DNA from 2 places in the Eubacterium sp. AF19-12LB genome. Region 2 is predicted to be linked to the other one. Evidence: predicted binding sites of a transcription regulator. Region 2 holds the regulator's gene; the other holds the start of a gene.
The links. Region 2 encodes Rex, which represses fermentation and respiration genes when NADH is low (regulators of the CRP and FNR family bind a similar motif). Its sites were predicted from a motif close to ATTGTTAANNNNTTAACAAT; they were not measured.
Positions count from the first base shown of each region.

Region 1 (13,131 bases), on a different contig from region 2:
CTTGAAAGTGTTGAGTCATTAATAACTGATAAAACATGCGCGATTGTTTTAGAAACACTTCAGGGCGAAGGCGGAATATATCCTGCAGATGAAGAATTTATCAAAGGAATAAGAAAGCTTTGTGATGAAAATGATATAATAATGATTTGTGATGAAATTCAGTGTGGAATGGGACGAACAGGTAAAATGTTTGCTTATGAACATTATGGAATTAAACCGGATATCGTTACAGTAGCAAAAGCATTAGGTTGTGGTGTTCCTGTTGGAGCATTTGTTGCAGGAGAAAAAACATGTAATTCATTAGTACCGGGAGATCACGGAACTACATATGGTGGAAATCCATTAGCTACTGCAGCAGTTTCTACGGTATTTGATTTATTTAAAGAAGAAAAAATCGTAGAAAATGTAAATAAAGTTGCTCCATATTTGGAAGAAAAATTGGATGAAATAGTTAAAGATTTTGACAATGTAACTGCAAGAAGAGGAAAAGGATTTATGCAGGGACTTGTCCTTACAACACCTGTAGGAGAGACAGTTAATAAGGCTATTGAAAATGGTTTATTAGTAATTTCAGCCGGAAGCGATGTACTAAGAATGGTGCCACCGCTTACGATTACAAAAGAAAATGTTGATGAAATGATTGAAATATTAAGAAAGTCATTAGTATAAAAATTTCAAAACCTCACATAATACTTCAAGAGGGAGGAAAGTATTATGTGGGGTTTTATTATTGCATTAATTTCAGGAGCTCTAATGAGTATTCAGGGAGTTTTTAATACGAAAGTAACGGAAAGTTCAAGTATGTGGGTCGCAAACAGCTGGGTACAGTTTACAGCTTTAATTGTCTGCATAATTGCATGGTTTGTAACAGGCAGGGAAAGTATGACTGCAATATTTAATGTAGAACATAAATACATGCTTCTTGGTGGAACTATAGGGGCAGTAATTACATGGACAGTAATTAAAAGTATGGATAATCTTGGCCCGGCGCAGGCTGTACTGATAATTGTTATTTCCCAGATTGTTGTTGCATATCTGATAGAAGTTTTTGGAATATTTGGAGTGGAAAAGGTACCTTTTGAATGGAGTAAATTAGTGGGAGTTGTTTTAGCCGTTGTGGGTATATTTATATTTAAAAAATAAAGTGAGCATATAAAGTAGATTAATATTAAATAAAATCAATAAAATCAGGTATTTGGATATTGCGATTTGAAATTTTATTAGGTATTATTATTGTGTACGTTTAAGGGAAACTCCGTAAAAAGGAGGAAAAATGTACAGAATATTAAATAAATTAAGTTATTTTACAAAGAATGTAAGCATTGTAGTGTTGATGATATGTGCAGGTATTATTTTAACGGGATGCGATGATTCTAAGGAAATAATGATTAACGAAGAAACAATTGAAGAGAGTTATGAATATACAGAAAATAAAAATCATATTTATGTATATTTAAGTGGAGAAGTTGAAAGCCCGGGTGTTTATAAATTAGAAAATGAAGCAAGATTATATCAGGCAATAGAGTTAGCAGGGGGCATGACAAAAAATGCCCAGAAAGAATATTTAAATCTTGCAGAGACAGTATATGATGGACAACAGATTCATATATTGTCTAAGAAAGAATATAAGAAAAGTCAGGAGCAGGACACTGATATTGTGCAGAATACAGATAGTGATAATGCTTTGATAAATATTAATACAGCGACACCTGAAGAACTACAGAGTCTTTCAGGAGTAGGTGAAACAAGGGCTAAGGCTATAATAGAATACAGGGAGAAGAATGGAAAGTTTCAGACAATAGAAGACATAAAGAATGTGTCAGGAATTGGAGATTCTACTTTTGAAAATATACAAAATGATATAACTGTAAATTAGAAGAAGAGGTATAAATGAAGGTTTTAGTGGTAGATGATGAGAAATTAATTGTTAAAGGAATCAAATTTAGTCTTGAACAGGACGGAATGGATGTTGATTGTGCATATGATGGTGGAGAAGCTATAGAGAAAATCAGAGAGAATATATATGATATGGTTTTACTTGATTTAATGCTTCCGATATTTGACGGGTATGAAGTGTGCCAACAGGTGCGTGAATTTTCAGATGTTCCAATAATTATGCTTACGGCTAAAGGCGATGATATGGACAAAATATTAGGACTTGAATACGGTGCAGATGATTATATCACAAAACCTTTTAATATTTTAGAAGTTAAGGCCAGAATCAAAGCAATAAACCGAAGAAATACGAAGAAGGCACCTAAGGCTGTGGAAAAGCCAAAGGTTATTGTAAGTGGTGATATGAAGCTAGATTTAGAAGATAAGAGATTATTTATCGAAGGAAAAGAAATAAATGTAACGTCAAAAGAATTTGATTTGTTAGGACTTTTAGCGACAAATGTTGGAAAAGTTTACAGCAGAGATGAATTGTTAAGATTGGTATGGGGAACTCATTTCCCGGGAGATGCAAGAACAGTAGATGTTCATGTTAGAAGATTAAGAGAAAAAATAGAAAAAAATCCTGCCCAGCCACAGTACGTACATACAAAATGGGGAATGGGATACTTTTTCCAGGGTTAAATAAATGAAGAAGATAGTAGATAAATTTGTAAATGTTATTACAAGTATGAGATTTAAAGTATTTGTAATAACATTTATTGCGATTATAATACCGGTTATTGTATCGAATTTTTTAATTGGAAAGATGGCGGTCAATAACTATTCAGAACAAAGATTTGAAAAATTTAAAACACAAAATTATATACTTAGAAACTGTATATTAAGCGAAAATTATATGGACAACCAGGATTCTGAAATTGCTGAGGCAGAAATGTCGCAACTTGCTACAGGATTTGAAGGAAGAGTTGAAGTTATAAATAGTGACTATATTATAATAAAGGACACATATAATTCAGACGAAGGAAAAACAAATATTTCTTCAAGTGTTATAAAGGCAATGACAGGTGATGAAGTATATAATTATTATGAGGAGCAGGAATATGTTGAATATGTACTGCCCATAATGTCTACTGTTACAGATGTAAATGGTAACAGTCAGACTAAAATACTTGGAGCAATGTATACAAGATATTCAACAACAGCATTTAAGGAATTTTATTACACAATACTTAACTACATAGTTGTTATTGATTTACTCTTGGGAGTATTTGCATTGATAATGTCATGGATTTGTTCAAGAATATTAGTTAAGCCTATTAAGAGTATAGAAGAGTCTATTGAACGTATTTCAACCGGAAATTTGAAGGCGAATATTGAAGAAAAAGGTGAGACGGAAGTTAAAAACATAATCAGGGAATTTAACCAGATGGTTGAAATAATTGCTAAGCAGGATGAGTCAAGACAGCAATTTGTTTCAAATGTATCCCATGAATTAAAGACACCAATAACTTCAATGAAGGTTCTTGCGGATTCTTTAGTAGGTCAGGAAAATGTGCCGGAAGAATTGTATCAGGAATTTTTGACGGATATAGCAAAAGAAATTGACCGTGAAAATGATATAATAACAGATTTGCTTAATCTGGTAAGAATGGACAGTGGAAATGATAAACTTAATATTTCAACAGTAAATATCAATGAACTTGTTGAAAGCACTTTAAAGAGATTAAGACCTATAGCAGAAGTAAAAAATATTGAAGTTGTGCTTGAAAGTTTCAGACCTGTAATGGCAGATGTAGATGAAGTCAAATTTAACATGGTTGTAACTAATTTAGTTGAAAATGCCATTAAATATAATGTGACTGACGGATGGGTAAGAGTATCGCTAAATGCAGATCATCAGTATTTCTATCTCAAAGTTGCAGACTCAGGAATTGGAATCGAAGATGACCAGCAGGAGCATATTTTTGAAAGATTTTTCAGAGTTGATAAGGCAAGAGCAAGAGAAACAGGTGGCACAGGACTTGGTTTGTCAATAACTAAAAATATTATATTGCTTCATGAAGGTACAGTTAAAGTTCATAGTAAAGAGGGAGAAGGAACTACATTTACAGTTCGTATTCCATTAAAGTATATTGAACAATAAAGATTGAAACGTGGTGTTTAATAAAATGAACAGATATAAGAAAATAATATGCAGCATTCTTGTGTGTGTACTTATGGTTACAGCGGTAGGATGTGGAAAAACAAAAAATAGCAGCACAAAAAGATATGATGGGAATTATATTTTTTATGTTAGCCGGGACAAAGATAAACTTGAAAATGAACAATATAAAACAAAGAGTTCAGATACCTTAGAACAGGTAGATGAAATGATAAAGAAGTTAACCGGTAAAGCCATTCCTAAAAAAGTAATTGTAAACAGTTACAATCTTTTGGATGGAATTTTAACATTGGATTTTAGTGAGGAATATCTTGAAATCAGCAAGGATGAAGAAGTGTTAATAAGAGCAGCAGTAGTTCTTACTTTAACTCAGATTGAGTCTGTAGATTATGTTGCATTTACCGTTAATGACAGTGCGTTGACAAGAAGAGATGGAACTATTATAGGAAATATGCAGGCCACTGATTTTGTGGATAATTATGGTAGTGATAATAACATTGTATTTTCAACAAGATTTATTCTCTATTACGGAAATGAAGATAGTTCTAATTTAAAAGAATGTGATGTTATGGAAAATTATACAGGAGAAGAATCTAAAGAAGAATTTATTGTAAAGAGACTAATAGAAGGTCCGGATGAAAAGGAATACAATAGAATTTTTTCAAAAGATATAAAGTTAATCAGCGTTATGACTACTGATAATATCTGTTATGTAAATTTCAATTCAAATTTTCTGACAGAACAGATAGTTGGTTCTCCTGAACTTGCAATATATTCTATAGTAAATTCATTATCAGAACTTAACTATGTTCATAAAGTTCAGATAATGGTAAATGGAGATACAAATGTAAGTTTTAAAGGAGTGAAGTTAGACAACGCTTTCATTAGAAACTTAGATTATATTGAAAATGAAACAAAAGAAGGAGAATAGCTATTAAAAGACCAATATTAACAATAACATTGGCTTTTGTACTTGGAGAGGTGATAGCTATATATGCACAGGCAGCATTGTTATTTGTAACAGTGCTGCTTGTTTTGCTTTCATTTATTTTACTACTATTTAAAAACAGGGAGCAAAAGATTGAAAAGGTAATGTTAATGACATTAAGTTTATGCTTTATGGTTGTTGGATATTTGATTACTGAGGGAGAACTTTCTAAAAAGAAATCAATAGATGAGATGAATGGACAAACAATCGTTGTTAATGGAGAAATTTTACAGATAACAGACACAAAATATGGATTTAGATACAAAATAAAAACAACGATAGAGAATTTAGCAGAAAATAATAAAAGAAATTTGAAAAAAATAAAGGATGTAAATTTGATTTTTGAAACGAAAGAAGAGTTATCTGTATCTATCGGCAACAATGTTAAATGCAAAGGCATAATTAATAGATTTGACAAAGCACGAAACAAAGGAAATTTTGATTCAGACAAATACTATCAGTCTCTTGGAATGTATGGAGAAATAGCAAATTGCAGTGTAGAGATAACTTCTAATGAGACAAACCTTATAAAACAGAGATTATATGATTTGAAGAAAAGTTATACAAGGCAACTTAAAAAGATTTGCAATGATAATAACGTAGGTGTTTTTAAGATATGTAACCTGGAAAACGGAGGGATTATACAGGGAATTTTGCTTGGTAATAAGAATGATATTAATGACGATATTAAGTCACTATATCAAATGAATGGAATTTCACATATTTTGGCAATTTCCGGGTTACACATTTCATTAATCGGCTTGTTTGTGTATTCATTAATTAGAAAGAAACTTAAATTTATACCGGCAGCGTTTTTTTCAATTTCAATTATCTTGTTATTTTCAATGATGACCGGATTCGGGGTGGCGACAGTAAGGGCAACAATTATGTTTATAATGAATATTGCCGGCGAAGTTTTGGGACGAAAAAATGATAGGATAAATGCGATAGCGTTAGCATTTTTACTTATTGTATGCAGTAATCCGATGGTAATAATAAACAGTGGATTTCAAATGTCATTTGCGGCAATAATAGGAGCGAATTTTGTATGGAAAATAACAGAAAAATTTATGGATATAAAAGGAAAAAGGTGGAGTGCATTTGGATTTAGCTTGTGCATCACTATTGTTATGAACCCTATTATAGCCTGGAATTATTATCAGATACCAATGTATTCAGTACTACTAAATTTAATTATTGTTCCATTAATGGGAATCGTTATAGCGAGTGGATTTGTGGGACTATATTCTTCATATTTGTTTGTAATTATTGGAAAGATAACTATTTTGCCGGCGTGTCTAATTATAAAGTTGTATGGTTTGTTATGCACGATAGTAGAGCATATTCCATTTTATAATATGATATGTGGCAAACCCAATATATTTGTGGTTATAATTTATTATTGTACGATTGCAGGCATGTGCATAGGAATGAAAATATATCTAAAGAAAAGTGAGGATAAGGAGAGTAAAAAGATAATACCAAAAACAGGGCAAATTGTCGAAAGCAAAAAGAGTAAGAAAGCAAAAAAGAGAAAAATTTTCATTAAAAAAATTATATTTGTTTTTGGAAGTTTCATAATAATAACGATAAGTTTATTTGTGCATATATTTACGGGATTTGAAGTTAATTTTCTTGATGTAGGGCAGGGAGATGGAATTGCGATTCGGACACATGATGCTTTTATAACTGTTGACGGAGGAAGCAGTGATGTTAAAAATGTAGGGAAGTACAGAATAATTCCGTTTATTAAATACAAAGGAATAAGGGCGATTGATTATGCAATAATCAGCCATCTTGATAATGACCATGTAAGTGGGGTAAGAGAGCTTTTAGAACAGTCAGACAACGGAGGAATAAAGGTCAGAAATATAGTATTGCCAAAGCTTTTAAATAAAGACGATGAATATGTGGAGATGGAGAAATTAGCCCATGCAATGGGTGTAGAGGTGCTTTATTTGAAAAATGGTGATTCAATAGAGGCAGGGCCATTAAAAATTAAATGCATAAATCCAGATATTAAAAATCAAATGGATGACAAAAATGATAACAGCACTGTACTTGATGTAAAGTATAAAAATTTTTCAATGCTTTTAACAGGAGATATAAGCAGTGAGGTAGAAAATAATATTGAAAAAAATTTGGCACAAAAATATACAGTATTAAAGGTTCCACACCATGGGTCAAGGTTTTCTTCTTCAGAAAAGCTGTTAAGCAAGGTCAGTCCCAAATACAGCGTGATTTCATGCGGTGAGGGAAATAGCTATGGACATCCTCATATAGAAACCATAGATAGATTAAATATGCATAATACAGAAATATTGCGAACAGATTTAATTGGCGAGATTGACTTTAGGATGGAGTGATAGATTTTATGTGCAAAATGAAATCGAATGTTAAAAAGAGATTTGCTAAATATTATCAGTAATAATACGATAATCCAAAGTAAAATGAACCGACTATTTAGAAGAATTGTTTGTGAAGCATAAATATGTTATAGAAAATGAAAATCTTTTCCGTAAAAAAATAAAAATATGATACATTAGAATAAAATAGATGAATGGAATGAATTTCTGTGCTAAAATTATTTGTGCATTTAATTAAGTAATAAGGATATAAGAAATAAAAATGAAAACATTATCAGAAGATATAAAGACAGGAAAGTTTAAAAGAGTTTATTTGCTATGCGGTGAAGAAGAGTATCTTGTTAAAAATTATAAAAATCAGCTTATTCAGGCAATAAATGGTGGAGATACCATGAATTCTAACTTTTATGAAGGAAAGGGTCTTAATGTAAAGGAAATTATCGACGTGGCTGAAACAATGCCGTTTATGGCTGAATATCGATTAGTAGTGCTTGAAGACACAGAGATGTTTAAGTCAGGTGGAGATGAACTTGCTGAATATGTTAAGTCAATTCCTGAAAGCACAATTATGTTGTTTGTAGAAAGCAATATAGATAAGAGAAGTAAATTATACAAAGCAGTAAAGGCAAGTGGATATATTTGCGAAATGACAAGCCAGACAGAAGGTGATTTGAGTGTATGGGCTGCCAGATTATTTGCAAATGCAGGAAAACGTATAACAAAAGCAAATATGATGTATTTGCTTCAAAAAGTAGGAACGGATATGGAAACATTGTCCACTGAGATAGAAAAGTTAATCTGTTATTGTATGAAAACAGACGTAGTTGATAAAGATGCAATAGATGCAGTATGCGTAACTCAGATGTCTGTCAAAATATTTGATATGATTGATGCCATTTCTACAAAGAATCAGAAAAAGACGCTTGATTCATATTATGAACTCATAGCAGCTAAGGAACCACCGATGCGTATTTTGTATATGATTACAAGACAATTTAATCTTATGCTACAGGCAAAAGATTTATCAAATCAGGGCATGGGTAAAAATGATGTGGCAAAAGCCATGGGAGTTCAGGCGTTTATAGCAGGGAAAAGCATACAACAGGCAAGAAACTTTCAAATGAGAGAACTTAAGGACGGGTTAGCTGAAAGTATAAAAACAGAGCAACTTATAAAGAGAGGGGCTATGGATGAAAATATTGGAGTAGAAATGCTGTTAATTAAGTATAGTAAAAAAGAAGAAAAAAAGAAACGAATTTAACAAAAAGAGCATTGAGTTAGTGATTAAAATCAAAACACAATGCTCTTTCTTGTGACTGAGTATATAATATGAATAAAAGCCGAAACTTTTTGAAATAAGCTTCGACTTTTATTTTGTTTTATAAAACTAAATAGAAATACGGATTTACAGAGAGTATTTCACACTCTCAAATATTCTTACATAATTTTTCTAAATAATTCTATAAAGTCATCAACACTTGCATCTTTAGGATTTCCAGGTGCGCAAGCATCTGCAGCAGCAGACTTGGCAAGGAAAGGTAAATCATCTTCTTTGATTGCATCAAGCTTTGAAGGAATTCCTACATCAGTTGACAATTGCTTAACGGCATCAATTGCTGCTTTTCTGTATTCATCAGTTGACATTTCATCAACGCCTTTAACACCCATTGCACGGGCAATTTCACGATATTTCTCACCGGTACATTCCTGATTATATTCCATAACAATAGGGAGCATCATGGCACATGCAACACCGTGAGGAGTGTCATAAACAGCACCTAAAGTATGAGCCATTGAGTGAGCAATTCCAAGCCCTACATTTGAAAATCCCATTCCGGCAATGTACTGACCTAGAGCCATTCCTTCACGACCCTCCTTAGTATTTTCAACTGCGCATCTAAGAGATTTGCTAATAATTTCAATAGCCTTTAAATGGAACATATCTGTCATTTCCCATGCAGCCTTTGTTGTGTAACCTTCGATGGCGTGAGTAAGGGCGTCCATACCGGTAGAAGCTGTAAGTCCCTTTGGCATTGAAGACATCATATCAGGATCTACGATAGCGATAATTGGCATATCATGTGGGTCAACGCATACAAATTTACGTTTTCTTTCAATATCTGTAATAACATAATTAATTGTAACTTCAGCAGCTGTTCCTGCAGTAGTAGGTACTGCAATAATAGGAACACAAGGCTTTTTAGTAGGCGCTACGCCTTCAAGACTTCTTACATCTTCAAATTCCGGATTTGCAATAATTATTCCGATTGCTTTTGCTGTATCCATTGAAGAACCACCACCAATTGCAATAATGTAATCAGCTTTAGAATCTTTAAAAGCCTGAACACCATGCTGTACATTTTCGATTGTTGGGTTAGCTTTGATATCTGAATATATTTCATAAGCCAAGTCGTTTTTATCTAAGATATCTGTAACCTTAGATGTAACGTTGAATTTGATTAAGTCAGGATCTGAACATACAAAAGCCTTTTTGAATCCGTGAGCCTTTGCTTCTGTTGCAATTTCGTTAATTGCACCTGAACCGTGATAAGATGTTTCATTTAACATTATTCTGTTTGCCATATTAAAATCTCCTTTCAATATTTTGTAAAAGTTAATTAATATGATGTCAGGGTGAGCTCTAAGGTCTTTTACCTACTTATGAGCAAACGCATGTGGGCTTGAACCTTTTGACGCTGACATCTTAATATATAACTAATGTTAATAACATAACATGTTAGTTCTTAAAGTATTAATAATTATCTTACGAATTGATTCCTATAGTCCTTCGGGCTAAGACCTGTATTCTTCTTAAAAATAACAGAAAAATATGCAGGGTCATGAATTCCTATTTTATCAGATATTTCAAATGTTTTAAGGTTTGTATTTGCTAAGAAATCCTTAGCCATACTGATTCTAAGCATTGTAATGTAACTTACAATTGAATGACCACATTCTTTTTTGAAAGTTCTGCTTAAATAGGATTCATTAGTGTGAACATTTTGTGCGATAAGCTCAAGTGACAAATCGTCAGCAATATGTTCTTTGATGTATATAATTGTTTCCTCTATGAAAGAACTATATTTTTTAGAGGACTGGGTTAATTGTTTTTTTACATCATCTATAAGATTTCTGACAGTTTCTTTTAACTGGAAGAAATCTGAAACTGAATTTATTTTATTTATATATTCATCTTCTGTAGGAAGAGTATTACTTTTAAGCATTACTCTATAGCAAATAAGATAAATTTGAGTGCAGATGCTTCTAACAGTATTTTCATCAGAAAAATTGTTTTCAAGTTTATTAAATATAGAGCCTAAAATATCTGAAGCAGATTTAAAATCTAACTGTATAACTGAGTTTTCAAAATCGTGTAGCAGTAAATTAATATCCGCAGAAAAGGTTTCTTTACCTGCAACGTAATCACTGGAGAATTCAACAACATGGGCAGAGGAATAAAAATTTAATGATAACGCTAATATTGCCTCTGAAACAGCTGTTGAAAAATCACGTGCACTGTGATGATAACCGCTTATACCCGCATTTACATTTAATGATGTAAACTTTTTAAATGAAGAAACGATTGTGTTGCAGTTATCAATTATTGCTGATGTATCTTCATTTTCATAATCAAAATATACATTTATAATAAGATTGTTATATCTAAAGCAATAACTGTTAAGCTTGTTGTCGATTATTATATCTTTTAACGTTCCAACCATTGACATATCGTCCGGTAATTGAAATGCAGCTACATAATAATTGTTTAAATTAATATCAAAGTCCGATAGCTTGTTTAAGGAATCATCAGGTACAACGTGGTCTGTAAGTTCCTGAAAAAATTGATCCTTAAGAAATGCCTGCTCACTTTTACTAATAGAAGATTTAGATTCAATTAGTTTTTTCGCAACATTTTGAACTGCATTTATTACATCTGTTTTTGCAGCCGGTTTTAACAGGTATTCTGCAACATTATACTGAATTGCAGAACGTGCATATTCAAATTCTGAATATCCTGAAAGTATGATAACAGATATTTCAGGGTGATTTTCATAAATGTATTTAGCAAGTCCGATACCATCAAGAGAAGGCATTCTTACATCAGTTATTACAATGTCAATAGGAGTACTTTCGATTATTTCAATAGCCTCTGTTCCGTTCTTTGCTGTTGCCGAAACAACACAATCATATGTCTCCCAATTTATATATTCAGAGAGGCCTTTTCTAAATATAGATTCATCGTCTACTATTAATAAGTGAAAAATCATACTATCACACCTTTCTTATTTTTCACATGGAATTTTAAATGAAATAGCTGTCTTTACCATAGGAGTACTTTCAATATGTAAGGCACATTCAGGACCATACATTAATATTAATCTCCGATTTAGGTTACGAAGACCAACGTGGGTATGCCCTTTAGATGTACCTGATTCTTTAGATGAAGGTGCCTGGTTATTAAAATCAGGGATTTCATTAAATCCAATACCATTATCTTCAATTGAAATATGAAGATATTCATATTTTTCGTATAAGTAAATGTTTAGTTCACCTGAACTTTCTTTTGGTTCAAGACCATGAACATAAGCATTTTCAACAAGTGTCTGTATACAAAATACAGGAACTTTATATGAATCAAGACCTGCATCAATATGAAAGTTGATGCTTATTCGGTCTTCAAATCTAATTCTTTGTAAGTAACTGTAAAATTTGACATATTTTAATTCTTCTGAAAGAGGTATTGCAAAGTCATTTTTAGATTTTACAGTTGCTTTTAATAATTCTCCAAGAGCAATCGTCATATCATAAATTTCATTGTTATCAGACATCTCAGCTTTCCATGCAATAGCATTAAGTACATTAAAGAGAAAGTGAGGATTAATCTGAGATTGCAATGCACGTATTTCAGAATCCTTTAACAATAACTTTTGTTCCGTAATATCTTCGTGGAAGGAATGAATCTCATCCAACATATAGTTAACTGATAATTGGAGAGAATAAAATTCTTCGTATTTTTCAAGCCCGTTTATATTTCCTGAGTAATCTCCCTGCGCAATTCGATTTACATAATTAATCATTAAGGAAATAGGCTGTGTGATTAGTCTGCTTATTCCAAATGCAAATATTAAAACAATAATTATAATTGATATGATTGCAATAATATATGGCAAAAGAATATTGTAAATCTGATGTTCTATCTGACTGACAGGGGCAAGTACAGCAGCGTTGATGTTAATAGACTCCATTTCATTTGACAAAACAAAGTAATCGTCAGAATCAAATTTAACAGAGGATATTTTCAATGCATCAATTGCATTAATCTGTTTATGTATTGATGATAATTTAGTTGATTCAGCATTATATTTAAAACCCGACATAACTTCTAAATCATCATTGTATATAAATATACGCCAATCGTTAGAAACATATTGACTAAGGGAGAACATCCATTCATTAATGTTAATTGAAATAAGAATATCGCCAATCTGCTGACCATTATTTGAACTGTATATTGTCTTTATAAAATAAATGCAGTTTGAATCATTAAAGGTTCTAAATGAAAGTGAAGGAGAAGGAGATGTAAGAGAATTGTAAATCCTTCTATTCATAATTAATGAAGAATTTGTTTCATTTTTTGAAACATGAACCTGCTTTCCGCGTTTGTTATAAATATAAACTGATTCAAGATAACTTTTTTCCCACAAATTATTCATGATAAG
Region 1 covers NZ_QUGP01000003.1:199,365-212,495, forward strand. Annotated here, with positions in the region: gene DWX29_RS04070 (aspartate aminotransferase family protein) at 1-669, shown strand, start outside; gene DWX29_RS04075 (DMT family transporter) at 715-1,143, shown strand; gene DWX29_RS04080 (helix-hairpin-helix domain-containing protein) at 1,274-1,876, shown strand; gene DWX29_RS04085 (response regulator transcription factor) at 1,891-2,577, shown strand; gene DWX29_RS04090 (HAMP domain-containing sensor histidine kinase) at 2,582-4,039, shown strand; gene DWX29_RS04095 (GerMN domain-containing protein) at 4,065-4,988, shown strand; gene DWX29_RS04100 (DNA internalization-related competence protein ComEC/Rec2) at 5,039-7,411, shown strand; gene holA (DNA polymerase III subunit delta) at 7,674-8,672, shown strand; gene fucO (lactaldehyde reductase) at 8,849-9,994, opposite strand; gene DWX29_RS04115 (response regulator) at 10,171-11,679, opposite strand; gene DWX29_RS04120 (histidine kinase) at 11,695-13,131, opposite strand, start outside.
Region 1: the regulator Rex is predicted to act here: its motif matches at 10,129-10,148, upstream of fucO (lactaldehyde reductase).

Region 2 (13,131 bases):
TTAATCAAGGATGAGTTATTAGAACCTTTCGTAGAGTTAAAGACAGAGTACTATGATTTAGGCCTTGAGTACAGAAATGAAACAAATGACCAGGTTACATTTGATTCAGCAGAAGCTACAAAGAAGTATGGGGTAGCTGTTAAGTGTGCAACAATCACACCTAATGCAGCAAGAATGACAGAATATAATTTAAAAGAAATGTGGAAGAGTCCAAATGGAACAATTCGTGCAATTCTTGATGGAACAGTATTTAGAGCTCCAATTATTGTTAAAGGAATTGAACCATACGTTAAGAATTGGACAAAGCCAATTACAATAGCAAGACATGCATATGGTGATGTATATAAGGGAAGCGAAATGAAGATTCCGGGACCTGGAAAGGCTGAAATTGTATACACAAATGAAGCAGGAGAAGAAACAAGAGAATTAATTCATGAATTTAAGGGTGCAGGAATTGTACAGGGTATGCATAACCTTAACGATTCAATTGAAAGTTTTGCAAGAAGCTGCTTCAATTTTGCATTAGATACAAAGCAGGACTTATGGTTTGCAACAAAAGATACTATTTCTAAGAAGTATGACCATACATTCAAGGATATTTTTGCTGATATTTATGAAGCTGAATATAAAGAAAAATTTGAAGAAGCAGGAATTGAGTATTTCTATACATTAATCGATGATGCAGTAGCAAGAGTTATGCGTTCAGAGGGCGGATATATTTGGGCTTGTAAGAACTATGATGGCGACGTTATGTCAGATATGGTTGCAACAGCATTCGGTTCATTATCAATGATGACATCAGTACTTGCTTCACCAAATGGTTACTATGAATATGAAGCTGCTCATGGTACAGTTCAGAGACATTATTATAAGCACTTAAAGGGTGAAGAAACTTCAACAAATCCAATTGCAACTATTTTTGCATGGTCAGGTGCTTTAAGAAAACGTGGTGAGTTAGATAATATCCCTGAATTAATGGAATTTGCTGATAAGCTTGAAAAGGCATGTATTGATACAATTGAAGATGGAGAAATGACAGGAGATTTATATATTATTTCTACATTAGAGAATAAAAAGAAATTAAATACACAGGATTTCATTTTAGCAATAAGAAGACACTTAGAAGCATTACTTTAATTTTGATGTATATAATTATCGATTTAAAATATAAGATGAACATTTTATATTTTGAATATAAAAAATTTATTTAAGGAGAAAGTATAATGAGAAAATTAGGAAAAATGATTACTTTACTTGCAGCTACAACTATTATGGCTGTAGGAATGATTACAACAGCGTTTGCGGCTGATGCAATTACACCGACAGAATTTTATTATGGCACAGAAGCAATGACAGCTCCACAGACATTTAGCTATAATAATAGCAATTTTATTAATGGAAAGTATTATCAGGGTGTTGTTGTACCTGTAAATGTTACTAAGGCGGGAAGCTTAAAAGTTGTAACAACAGCTACAAGTGTATTAAAGGATATTAATATTGAAGTATATTCTGATGCAGCATGCACTAACAGAATGGAATATTTAACAGATTTGAAGGTTGGTTCAACAACAGTTGAAGATTATGTTTCATTTTCAAATGCGGGAACATATTACATAAAATTTGATTCATATTGCTATAACGGTGAAGATGTTTATACAAATACATTCACAGTACAGACAGGATTCTATACACTTGATGCAAAAGTAATCAAGGATGGTGAGACAATTACATATTATAGAAACTCAGGCGAAGATAAGTATGTTTTTAATTATACAGCTACAAAGACAGGAAAAGTTACAGTAACACTTCCTTATTCTATGGGCAGTTATGTAACATTTGTTGATTCAGGTAAGACTGTATGTGAAAAAAAATGGGTATCTGATTTGACAAGTGACAGTCAGGCATCTTTTGCAGTAAAGAAGGGTAAAACTTATAAATTTGAGGTTACTTCTAATGGAACATCATATGGTAAAGAACAGAGCTTTTCTTTAAAGGAGACAGCTGTTAAGGCTAAAAGCAGAGCTAAGAGAGCTAAAGCAGTAAATATAAAAAAAGGAAAAACAGTAAAGGGAATTGTTACAGCAGGAGATAAGAAAGCAAATTGGTATAAATTTACAGTAAAGAAAAAGAAACCTGTTACAATAACTCTTGACGGTAATGTAGAAAATAATCTCAAATTTACTATTTACAATAAAAAAGGTAAAAAGATTGATAGCACATCATATTATGGATACAAGAGAGATTTAAAACTTACATATAGTACAACTTACGGAAAGGCTAATGCAGGAACATACTATATTAAGATTGAAAAAGCAAATGCAAACAGCAATGGAGTTTATTCTATAAAGTGGAAATAAATTTATTTGAATATGGAATAGACAATTTTTATTATTAAAATTAAAGCATAAAATTATAGCACTTGGCTCATAATGTGGGTCAAGTGTTTTTATGCGTTATAATAAATATTTATTCCCAATGCCAATAGACTAATAAAATATTAGTGTATTGGTATTAGGAACAAATCAGAAAAAAAGAAAGGATAGTGTGTAAAAAATGAAAGAAAATTTGAAGAAATTATTTCAGTATTACAAACCGTATAAACATGTATTCTTTATAGATATGTTTTTCGCATTTTTAGCATCAATTATAGCGCTTGTAATTCCGTTAGTAGTTAGATATGTGACTTCAACAGTAGTATATTTACCGGCTAAAGATGTTTTTAGACAACTTATAGTTATAGCAGTAGTTGTAACAATATTAATTGCAATACAGGCATATTCTAATTTTTATATTTCAAATTATGGACATGTTATGGGAGCAAAAATTGAATATGACATGAGAGCAGAAATATTTGCACATTATCAGAAATTATCTTTTTCATTTTATGATGACCAGAAGGTAGGACAGCTTATGTCAAGGGTAACATCAGATTTATTTGACATAACAGAGTTACTTCATCACGGACCGGAAAATTTGACAATTTCTTTTATAAAAATAATAGGGGCTCTTATTATTCTTTGTACAATAAGTCCACAACTTACAATTGCAGCATTTATTCTGGTACCGTTTATGATTTGTTATGCTTACTTTTTTAATAAAAAAATGAAAAAAGCATTTAAGAAAAACAGAGTAAAAATAGCAGCAATCAATGAAAAAATTGAAGATAATTTATCAGGAATACGTGTTGTTAAATCATTTGCAAATGAAGAACTTGAAAATGAAAAATTCCAAATTGGAAATCAGGAATTTTTAGAAGCTAAAAAAGATAATTACAAATATATGGGTGGTTACAATTCGGGATTAACTGCATTTACTACAATGATTAATCTGATTGTAATAATCGTAGGTGGATTTTGTATAACAAGAGGAATTGTAAATGTAACAGACATGATTACATTTTTACTTTATATAAATATATTTACGGATCCAATTAAGACTCTGATTGATTTTACTGAACAGTTTCAAAATGGGTATTCAGGTTTTGAAAGATTTTTGGAAATATTGGAAATTGAACCGGATATTAAAGATAATGCTGATGCAATTGAATTAAATGATGTAAAAGGAAATATTAAATTTAATGACGTTTCATTTAAGTATAATGACACAGCACATAGAGTATTAAAGCATATTAATTTGGAAATTCCACAAGGACAGTATGTAGCTTTAGTTGGTTCATCAGGTGCCGGAAAAACCACTTTGTGTAATTTAATACCGAGATTTTACGATGTTACAAAAGGTGAAATTACAATTGATGATACTGATATTAGAAAAATAAAATTAGAGAATCTTAGAAATAATATTGGAATTGTGCAACAGGATGTGTATTTGTTTGCGGGAACAGTGTATGACAATATACGTTACGGAAAGAAAAATGCAACGAAAGAAGAAGTTATAGAGGCTGCAAAAAATGCAAATGCCCATGAATTTATTATGTCACTTCCTAATGGATATGAAACTGATATAGGGCAAAGAGGAATTAAATTGTCAGGTGGACAGAAACAACGATTATCAATTGCAAGAGTATTTCTTAAAAATCCGCCTATTTTGATTTTTGATGAAGCAACATCAGCTCTTGATAATGAAAGTGAAAAAGTAGTTCAGGAATCTTTAGAAAAGCTTGCAAAAAACAGAACAACATTAGTTATTGCACATAGATTAACAACAATCAGAAATGCAGAAAAGATTCTTGTTCTTTCTGAAAATGGAATAGAAGAGCAGGGAACACATGATGAGCTTATAAATAAACATGGAATATATTATGATTTATATAATGTAAATAATTAGTAGAAAATAAATACAAATGCCGCCATCCGTATAGCAGGTGGTTTATAGTCCGAAAACAATAATATGCTGCGTGATTGTTTTCGGACAGACTAAAGTCCATAAACAAAAAATCAGGGTGGGTTTAAACCATCCTGATTTTTATTTAAAGGACCTATTGCTTATTTATTTTTTTGTCTACTATATTATAAATTGTACTAATTACAAAACATAATATTCCACAGACAAAAAAGCTTAAAGCATGTCCGATAGTGTTATCATATGTAATATCTAATAAAATTAGTTTTGCAATGCTTACTAAAGAAAGTACAAGCCCGTAAATACGAAGCGATTTGAAAGAAAAACAAAATCCTAACACAATACATAATATTGCAAACAAAAAGGCAAAAATGCTAATTAAGTAATTTGGTGAATTGAATGAATTTAAAATTATAACCATTAGAATAGTGAATTTAATTCCAACATATATACCAAAAGTAATTTTTTCTTTCTTTAAATAATTCTGTGAATTTATCAAAAATAGTACTAGAGTCACTAGTATGGCAATGATATGTAATGCAGGACTATTTAGTTTGATAATAAAACGTAATTCACAAATCATTAAAAATAAATTTACAATATCAGTTGTAATATTTGTACTTTTTTCATTCTTTCCTGATATCCAGTTTTTAGAGAATGGCGTGAACTTTGCCACAATATTAACTAAACATATAATAATAAAGCTTGTAAAATCCTTAGCTATATGTGTAGAAAATAAAGGAGCAATTATATTGCTAAAATCATTTATCGTAATAAAGATGAACATACAGTATAATAATATTTTTATTTTATTACTATAATCTTTTGTATATTTCATTAAGAATGAAAATAGACATAAAAGTGAAATACTAATGAGTAATCTTGAAACATTATTAGTAGAACTGTTTAGTACGAAAAATATAAAATACACAATACTGAATATCTTATATATATATTGCTTGTAAAAATAACCGTATACAGCAAATGGGATAATAAATATTGATAAATAAAAATAATTATAAATAAAATTCCCGCTGTTATCAAAAGCAATTTGTACCATACTAATTATCGGAACAAGCATCATGGCAGTTTGAAGAAGTATAATATTAAATTTGTTTTCATCTTTAAATTTTAATTCAATTCCAATAAGAATTAAGAGCGCTACGGCTATATTAAAGAATTCATTGAAACTAAAACAATATAAGGTCGTTAAAGCAATATAATAAAACATATTTGTAATACTGAATACAGCAGAAAAATTGTTATCTACTTTCATTTTAACAAACCCGGTAATAATAATAGAGGATATAAAAAGTAGTAGGATGCAGTAAGACAAAATAATCACTGTGCTATTTCCTGCATAAAGTTTATAGTCAGGCATTGTAGCATTAAAAGTGAATAAGCATATTATATTGAATATATTGCAAATTGAATTTTTGTGATATTCATCTTGAATATTAGTGTAATAAAATATTGATTCTGTTACTACAAAAAATGCAGAGAGAAAAAGCAATTTGTTCCAATCGCCTGAAGCGTGACAAAAATAAGTGCCAAATAAAATGGAAATTGTAATACCTGCCTGACCAATAATTGCAAAAATATATGATTTTGTTTTAGATAATACACAAACAAATAATGCCCATACAAATATAAATAAATATAATGTTATTTCGTTAATAATTTTAAAATACATGTTACTCAGCAACAATGAAATGAATATTGCCCCTGTGCCACATCCACTAATTGAAATATAAAGCTTGTTATGTGAATCTTTTTTTAGAAGAAAAATTCCGGCTATCATAAGTGCAAAACTGAAAATATATAAAATTAAAATTTTTGCAGTATCAGATAACATTGGCAATACTAAAGTGGCAAATAAAATTAAACTGATAAAAATTAATACAGAGGCAAAAATTCCCATTAAAGATTTGCCCATGAGTAATTCAAAATTATTGAAATTTTTAGTTGAATTTTTTCTAACACCATTGTCAATGCTAGTGCCTGTAGTAGAAGTGACAGGTGAATAAGGATGAACCTGACCCTTAGAATAATAAGGCTGTGGTGCAGAACTGTGCCCGGCAGAATAATAAGGTTGTGGATTAACCGGAGGTTTGTCCGCAGAATATGTATTATTATGTTCGGTTTCATTCTCAACAGATAATTTTAAAAGATTTAACTGGTTGTTAAGATAGTCTAATTCTTTTGTTAAGTATTCAATTTTATTTTCGATTATAGCTTTGTCTATGTTTTCTTTATTGTTAGAATACTTTTCAATTAAATCATTTAGTTCTAATCTGGTTTTAATTAGCTTTTCTTCATATTGTAAAATATCGTGCATAAATACCCCTTTTATATACAGAAATAATAAAAAAATAATTTCTGTATGTATACATTATTTTTGAATAAATAATATGCCCGCTACTAAAATACGCATTGTATATTTTGTAGAGAGCATATTGTAAACATTTGTTAATTAAATTGACTGTTATTCAATTACAGTACCAATTTTTCCTCTGATTGCATCTTTAGCTTTAGCAAGGTTAGAAATGATAGCCTTTCTTCCCTTCTTTGCTAATACGAAATTGAGAGATGCATCAATCTTAGGAAGAGAAGTGATAGGATCAAAGTATCCTTTATCAATTAAATCTTCAGCTTCTTTTGTAGTTAAAGTACCGAGTTCTTTAACTTCTCCGTCTACATCAATTGTAAGATTATCACTTGATGTAAGAATCATAAGAGCATCAGCATCTAACATGTCTGCAAGTTTAGCTGCTGTATAATCTTTTTCAATAACAGCACTGGCACCTTTTAATCCTGTACGCTGTTCAAGAACAGGAATTCCACCGCCACCTGCTGCGATAACTAACTGATGAGCATCAACTAAAGCCTTGATTGCATCAATTTCATAAATATCAATTGGCTTAGGACTTGCAATGATTCTTCTGTAGCCTTCATCGCCTTCTTCGTATTCAACGTAGTTACCTTTTTTCTTCTCATTTTCAGCTTCTTCCTTAGTCATAAGACGTCCGATAACTTTAGAAGGAGCGTTAAATGCTCTGTCAAAAGGATCAACTCTTACCTGAGTAATAATAGTACTTACAGGTTTATATAATCCTCTTGAAAGTAACTCTGAACGAATTGCATTCTGTAAATCGAATCCAATATATCCCTGACTCATTGCACTACAGATTGACATAGGTGCAACAGTTCTGTCAGGGTCAAGTCTTGAAAATTCAGTCATTGCAGTCTGAATCATTCCGACCTGAGGACCATTACTGTGAGTAATAACAACATCATATTTTTCTTCTACCAAATCTGCAATAGCTTTTGCAGCAAGTTTTACACGTTCCTGTTGTTTAGGAAATGATTCACTAAAAGCATTTCTTCCTAAAGCAACTACAATTTTTTTGTTAGCCATAAGTAGTCTCCTTTACTGATATCAGGATAAAACCTGATGTAATTTGAGGTCCGTTGAGACCAAAATCTTATAAATATTTTAACTTATAATAAGGAAAAATACAATAAATAAACCGTTTATTCGTCAAGTAAATCGGATAATTCTTCCCATTGAGCCATTAGCTTGTCGAGAGTTTCGCTAATTTTATCCTGTTCTTTACTGATTTCGTTTAATTTAGCTGAGTTTTTAGCAATTTCAGGGTCAGCTAAAAGTTCATCTAATTCATTTAAACGCTCTTCATTAGTTTTTATCTTTTCTTCAACTTTTAAAATATCATTTTTCAATTTTCTAATCCTTGCCTGTTCGGCTTTCCTTTCTAAATAATTTTGCTTATTAGTAGAAGCAGAAGGAGTATTAGAAGAAGTTTGCTCTTCTTTTGGAGCATATATTGCTGTAAGTTCGTCCTTCTTTTCTTCGTAATAGTCATAATTTCCAATATAATTTACAATTGCTTTATTTGTTAATTCAATGATACGTGTGGCAGTTTGATTAATAAAATATCTGTCATGAGATACATAAAAAATTGTGCCGGTATAATTGTTTAATGCGTTTTCAAGAATTTCTTTTGAAACCATATCAAGATGGTTAGTAGGTTCATCTAATATAATGAAATTAGCTTCTGAAAGCATTAATTTTGCTAAAGAAAGACGACCTTTTTCTCCACCACTTAAATCTCCTACGCGTTTAAATACATCATCACCTGTAAACATAAAAGCGGCTAACACATTTCGGATTTTTGTGTTTGTAAGATTAGGATAAGAATCGCTCACTTCATCAAACAAAGTATTTGAATCATTTAATGTATGATGTTCCTGATCATAATATCCGATATTAACGTTTGTTCCGAGAGTAAAAGAGCCGCTATCTGCAGCAATTAGTCCGTTTATAATTTTTAAAATTGTAGTTTTTCCGGTTCCGTTATCACCGATAAGAGCAACACGTTCACCTCTCTTAATTTCAAAAGAAATATTGGAAAATAATGATTTGTTATCAAATGACTTTGCTAAATTTGAAACACTTAAAACATCATTGCCACTCGTACAGTTTGGTTCAAGTCTAAGAGTCATGGCATTTTCATATGTATCAGGATTATCGATTACTTCCATTTTACTTAAAGCTTTTTCACGACTTTCAGCACGCTTATAAAACTTTTCCTGTTTATATGAGCGAAGCTTGGCAATGACTTCTTCCTGATGCTTTATTTCAGCCTGTTGTTTGATATAGAGTTTAATTGCTGCTTCTCTAAGTTCTTTCTTTTTAACAGCGTAAGCTGAATAGTTGCCATCGTAAACATGGCAGTGTGTATTTTCTATTTCAACAATCTTAGTTACAATCTTATCTAAGAAATAACGGTCGTGGGCAACGATTACAACAGCTCCGTTATAGTTAGACAAATAAGTTTCCAGCCATTTGATAGAATTTAAATCAAGATGGTTTGTAGGTTCATCCAATAAAATAATATCCGGTTTTTGAATTAAAAGTTTACATAGTGCAACACGGGTTTTTTGACCTCCGGATAAAGTTGAAATTTTTTTATTAAAATCACTGTCTTCAAAACCAAGTCCACGAAGGGTACCATCAACTTCACTTTTGTATGCGTATCCGTTTAACAATTCAAACTGATGATGTAGATTTGTGTAACTGTTAACTATATCATCATAGCTGTCGCATCCATTTGCCATTAAGGATTCATATTCCCTTAATTTATTTTCCATATCTATAATATTTTGTTTTACGGAACGTACTTCTTCATATATAGAATTGTCTGTATCTAAATTCTGATATTGGGCAAGATAACCAACAGACTTATCCTTTCCGATAATTACATCCCCTGAATCGGATGAAAGTTCATTCATTATTATTTTTAATATAGTAGACTTTCCGGCTCCATTATTGCCTACAATGGCAGCTTTTTCATGGTCATTTACAAAAAAACTGCAATCGTCAAGAATAACTTCTTCACCATAAGCCTTGCTTATATGATTGCATGATAAAATCATAGGAATCCTCCTGTGTTTGTAGTGTTTTTATATAATCAGCAAAAATAGGCTGATACCACGTAAGATTATAAAACGAAAAGCTAAAACAATCAATGAAATACTGTAAAAGAACAGTGTCAAAAAGAATGATAAATATTTGACAATGTTTGCCCTAAAACATATAATTGAAGTGGTTAAATAACGAAGGAGAACGGAAATGAGAAAAATATCCAAGGCGGTAATCACAAGATTGCCAAGATACTATAGATATTTAGATGAATTAATACAGCAGGATGTCGAAAGAGTTTCGTCTAAAGAATTAAGTGACATGATGAATGTTACGGCCTCTCAGATACGACAGGATTTGAATAATTTTGGTGGGTTTGGACAACAGGGGTACGGATATAATGTTAAATATCTGTATGATGAAATCGGAAAATTATTAGGACTTGATGTGACGCATAAGATGATAATTGTAGGTGCAGGAAATCTTGGACAGGCAATTGCAAACTATGGAAATTTCAGAAACAGAGGATTTGAAATTACGGCTTTATTTGACAAAAATAAAGATTTAATTGGTAAAAAAACAGTAAATGGGACTGAAATCAGAGACATTTCTACTATAATAGATTATGTGAAAAATGAAAATATTGAGATTGTGGCATTGGCACTTCCTAAAGGACCGGCAACAGATATTGCTGGAAAATTAGTCGAATGTGGAGTGAAGGCATTTTGGAATTTTGCTCACACTGATTTAGGATTTAGCGATGACATAATAGTTGAGAATGTTCATTTATCAGAAAGCTTAATGAAACTTACATATAGAATATCAGAAAAAGCAAATAAAAATAAATAAGAGGTGAAGTACTATGGAAAGAATAATTTCTGGTACGGATATGAAAAAGGTTGATGAATATACAATTAATGAAGTTGGAATCCCAAGTTTAGTATTAATGGAAAGAGCAGCAAAGAGTGTTGCTGATTTAATTGAAGAAACAACAGATAAAAACAGTGAGGTAATTGCTATTGCCGGAACTGGTAATAATGGTGCCGACGGCGTTGCAGTTTGCAGGATGTTATACATAGATGGATATAACACCTGCATTTATATTATGGGAAACATAGATAAGGCAACACAGGAATTCAAAACACAGATTGAGATAGCACAGAAAGTTGGAATTGAAATCAAAGATGCTTCAAGACTGACAAGAGATGAAATGGATAAGAAACATGTAATTGTTGATTCAATATTTGGAGTCGGATTATCAAGAAATGTAGAAGGCGATTACAAAAAGTTAATTGAAGCAATAAATCAAAGCAAGGCAAAAGTTTATGCTGTAGACATTCCATCAGGCCTGAACGCAGATACAGGAAAAGTGATGGGTGTGGCTGTTAAAGCTGATTATACTGTATGCTTTGGAGAACTTAAACTTGGAGCAGTTCTTTATCCGGGAGCAGATTATTGTGGAAAACTATCATTTGATAATATAGGTTTTCCGGATGTTTCCTATAAGAAGTGTGAAACAGTTTATAAATACCACACAAGCGATGATTTAAAACTAATTCCGAAACGACCGAATTATTCTAATAAAGGTACATATGGAAAACTTCTTGTTATAGCAGGTAATAAAGATATAACAGGGGCAGCGTTTTTATGTGCAAAGGCAGCGTTTAGGACAGGAGCCGGACTGGTAAGGATATTTACTGCAAAGGAAAATCGTGAAGTAATACAAAAACTATTACCTGAAGCAATGGTAAATGTATATGATACAGATGATTTTGACAAAAAGGCTTTAGATGCCTGTATAGAATGGGCAAATGTTATTGCAATTGGTCCGGGAATTGGAACGGGTGGAATACAAAAAAATATGGTTGAAGCAGTTCTTGAAAGCAGAAAGAACACGGTAATAGATGCAGATGGAATTAATGTTATTTCACAAAATGTTAAACTAAAAAAAATGCTTCATAAGAATGTAATATTGACACCGCATTTAGGCGAAATGGCCAGATTTGAAAATAAAACGATAGATGAAATAAAGGACAATCTTGTAAAAAGTGCTTTCAATATTAATTATATGTACAATGCAAATGGAATTCTAAAAGATGCAAGAAGCGTTGCTGTTACGCAAGATGATATATACATAAATATGACAGGAAACAGTGGCATGGCGACTGCAGGCTCGGGAGATGTGCTTACTGGAATTGTTGCAGGATTGTTGGCTATTGGGTGCAATGTAGAAAACGCTACAACGCTTGCACCATACATTCATGGAATTGCCGGAGATTTGGTAGCAACAAAGATGCCTAAAGCCTCTATAATGGCTACTGATATAATTGAGGAAATAAAAAATATTATGCCTCAGTAAATAATTGTGACACAATAATGATAAAGTTTCATTTAAAACTGTACATAATAGAGATAATTTGAAATTGTAATGTAATAAAAAACGATAAAGATATAAATTCAAATAATTTATAAACGTGGAGAAGAAGAAAATGAAAAGAGAAATATGTGAAGAAGAATATTTTAGGGGCTATGCAGAAATCAATCTGGATGCAATATACAAAAATGTATATGAGATGAAAACAAGACTTAATAAAAATACAGGAGTTGTTCTTGTAATAAAAACAGATGGGTATGGGCATGGAGCAGTGCCTATAGCTAAAGCACTTGATGATTTGTGCTATGGATATGCAGTTGCAACTCCATATGAAGGCAATAATTTAAGAAATCATGGACTTAATAAACCTACATTTTTATTAGGTTATGCGGATGAATCATCGTACGATATGATTATAGAAAAAGAATTAATTCCAGCAATTTTTTCTTTAGAAATGGCAACAAAATTATCAAAGCACGCACAAAAACTTGGCAAAGAAGTAAAGATTAATATTGCTGTTGACACGGGAATGAGCAGAATTGGTTATATTCCGGGAAGTGATGCAGTAAAAGAAATTGTTGAAATAAACAAACTTCCTTTTATAAAAATAGAATCTATATTTACACATTTTGCAAAAGCAGACTATGTTGACAAGTCATTTGCTGACAAGCAGTTTGATGAGTTTGTAAATTTTGTTGATGAAGTAGAAAAAAATGGAGTTAAGATTCCGATACATCAGTGTGCAAATAGTGCAGCAATGATGGAAATGCCAAAGACTTCATTATCATTGTCAAGAGCAGGAATTTCAATGTACGGATTGTATCCATCAGATGAAATGAGCCGTGAAAATATGAAACTATATCCTGCATTATCTCTTCACAGTCATGTAGTTTACGTAAAAACAATTAAAAAAGGAAGAGGAATAAGTTACGGACAGACTTATATAGCACCTCATGATATGAAAATTGCTACAATTCCACTTGGATATGGGGACGGATATCAGAGAAATCTTAGC
Region 2 covers NZ_QUGP01000002.1:279,707-292,837, reverse strand. Annotated here, with positions in the region: gene DWX29_RS03060 (NADP-dependent isocitrate dehydrogenase) at 1-1,137, shown strand, start outside; gene DWX29_RS03055 (PPC domain-containing protein) at 1,224-2,357, shown strand; gene DWX29_RS03050 (ABC transporter ATP-binding protein) at 2,554-4,284, shown strand; gene DWX29_RS03045 (DUF2339 domain-containing protein) at 4,436-6,637, opposite strand; gene arcC (carbamate kinase) at 6,785-7,717, opposite strand; gene DWX29_RS03035 (ABC-F family ATP-binding cassette domain-containing protein) at 7,834-9,756, opposite strand; gene DWX29_RS03030 (redox-sensing transcriptional repressor Rex) at 9,953-10,591, shown strand; gene DWX29_RS03025 (NAD(P)H-hydrate dehydratase) at 10,605-12,101, shown strand; gene alr (alanine racemase) at 12,232-13,131, shown strand, end outside.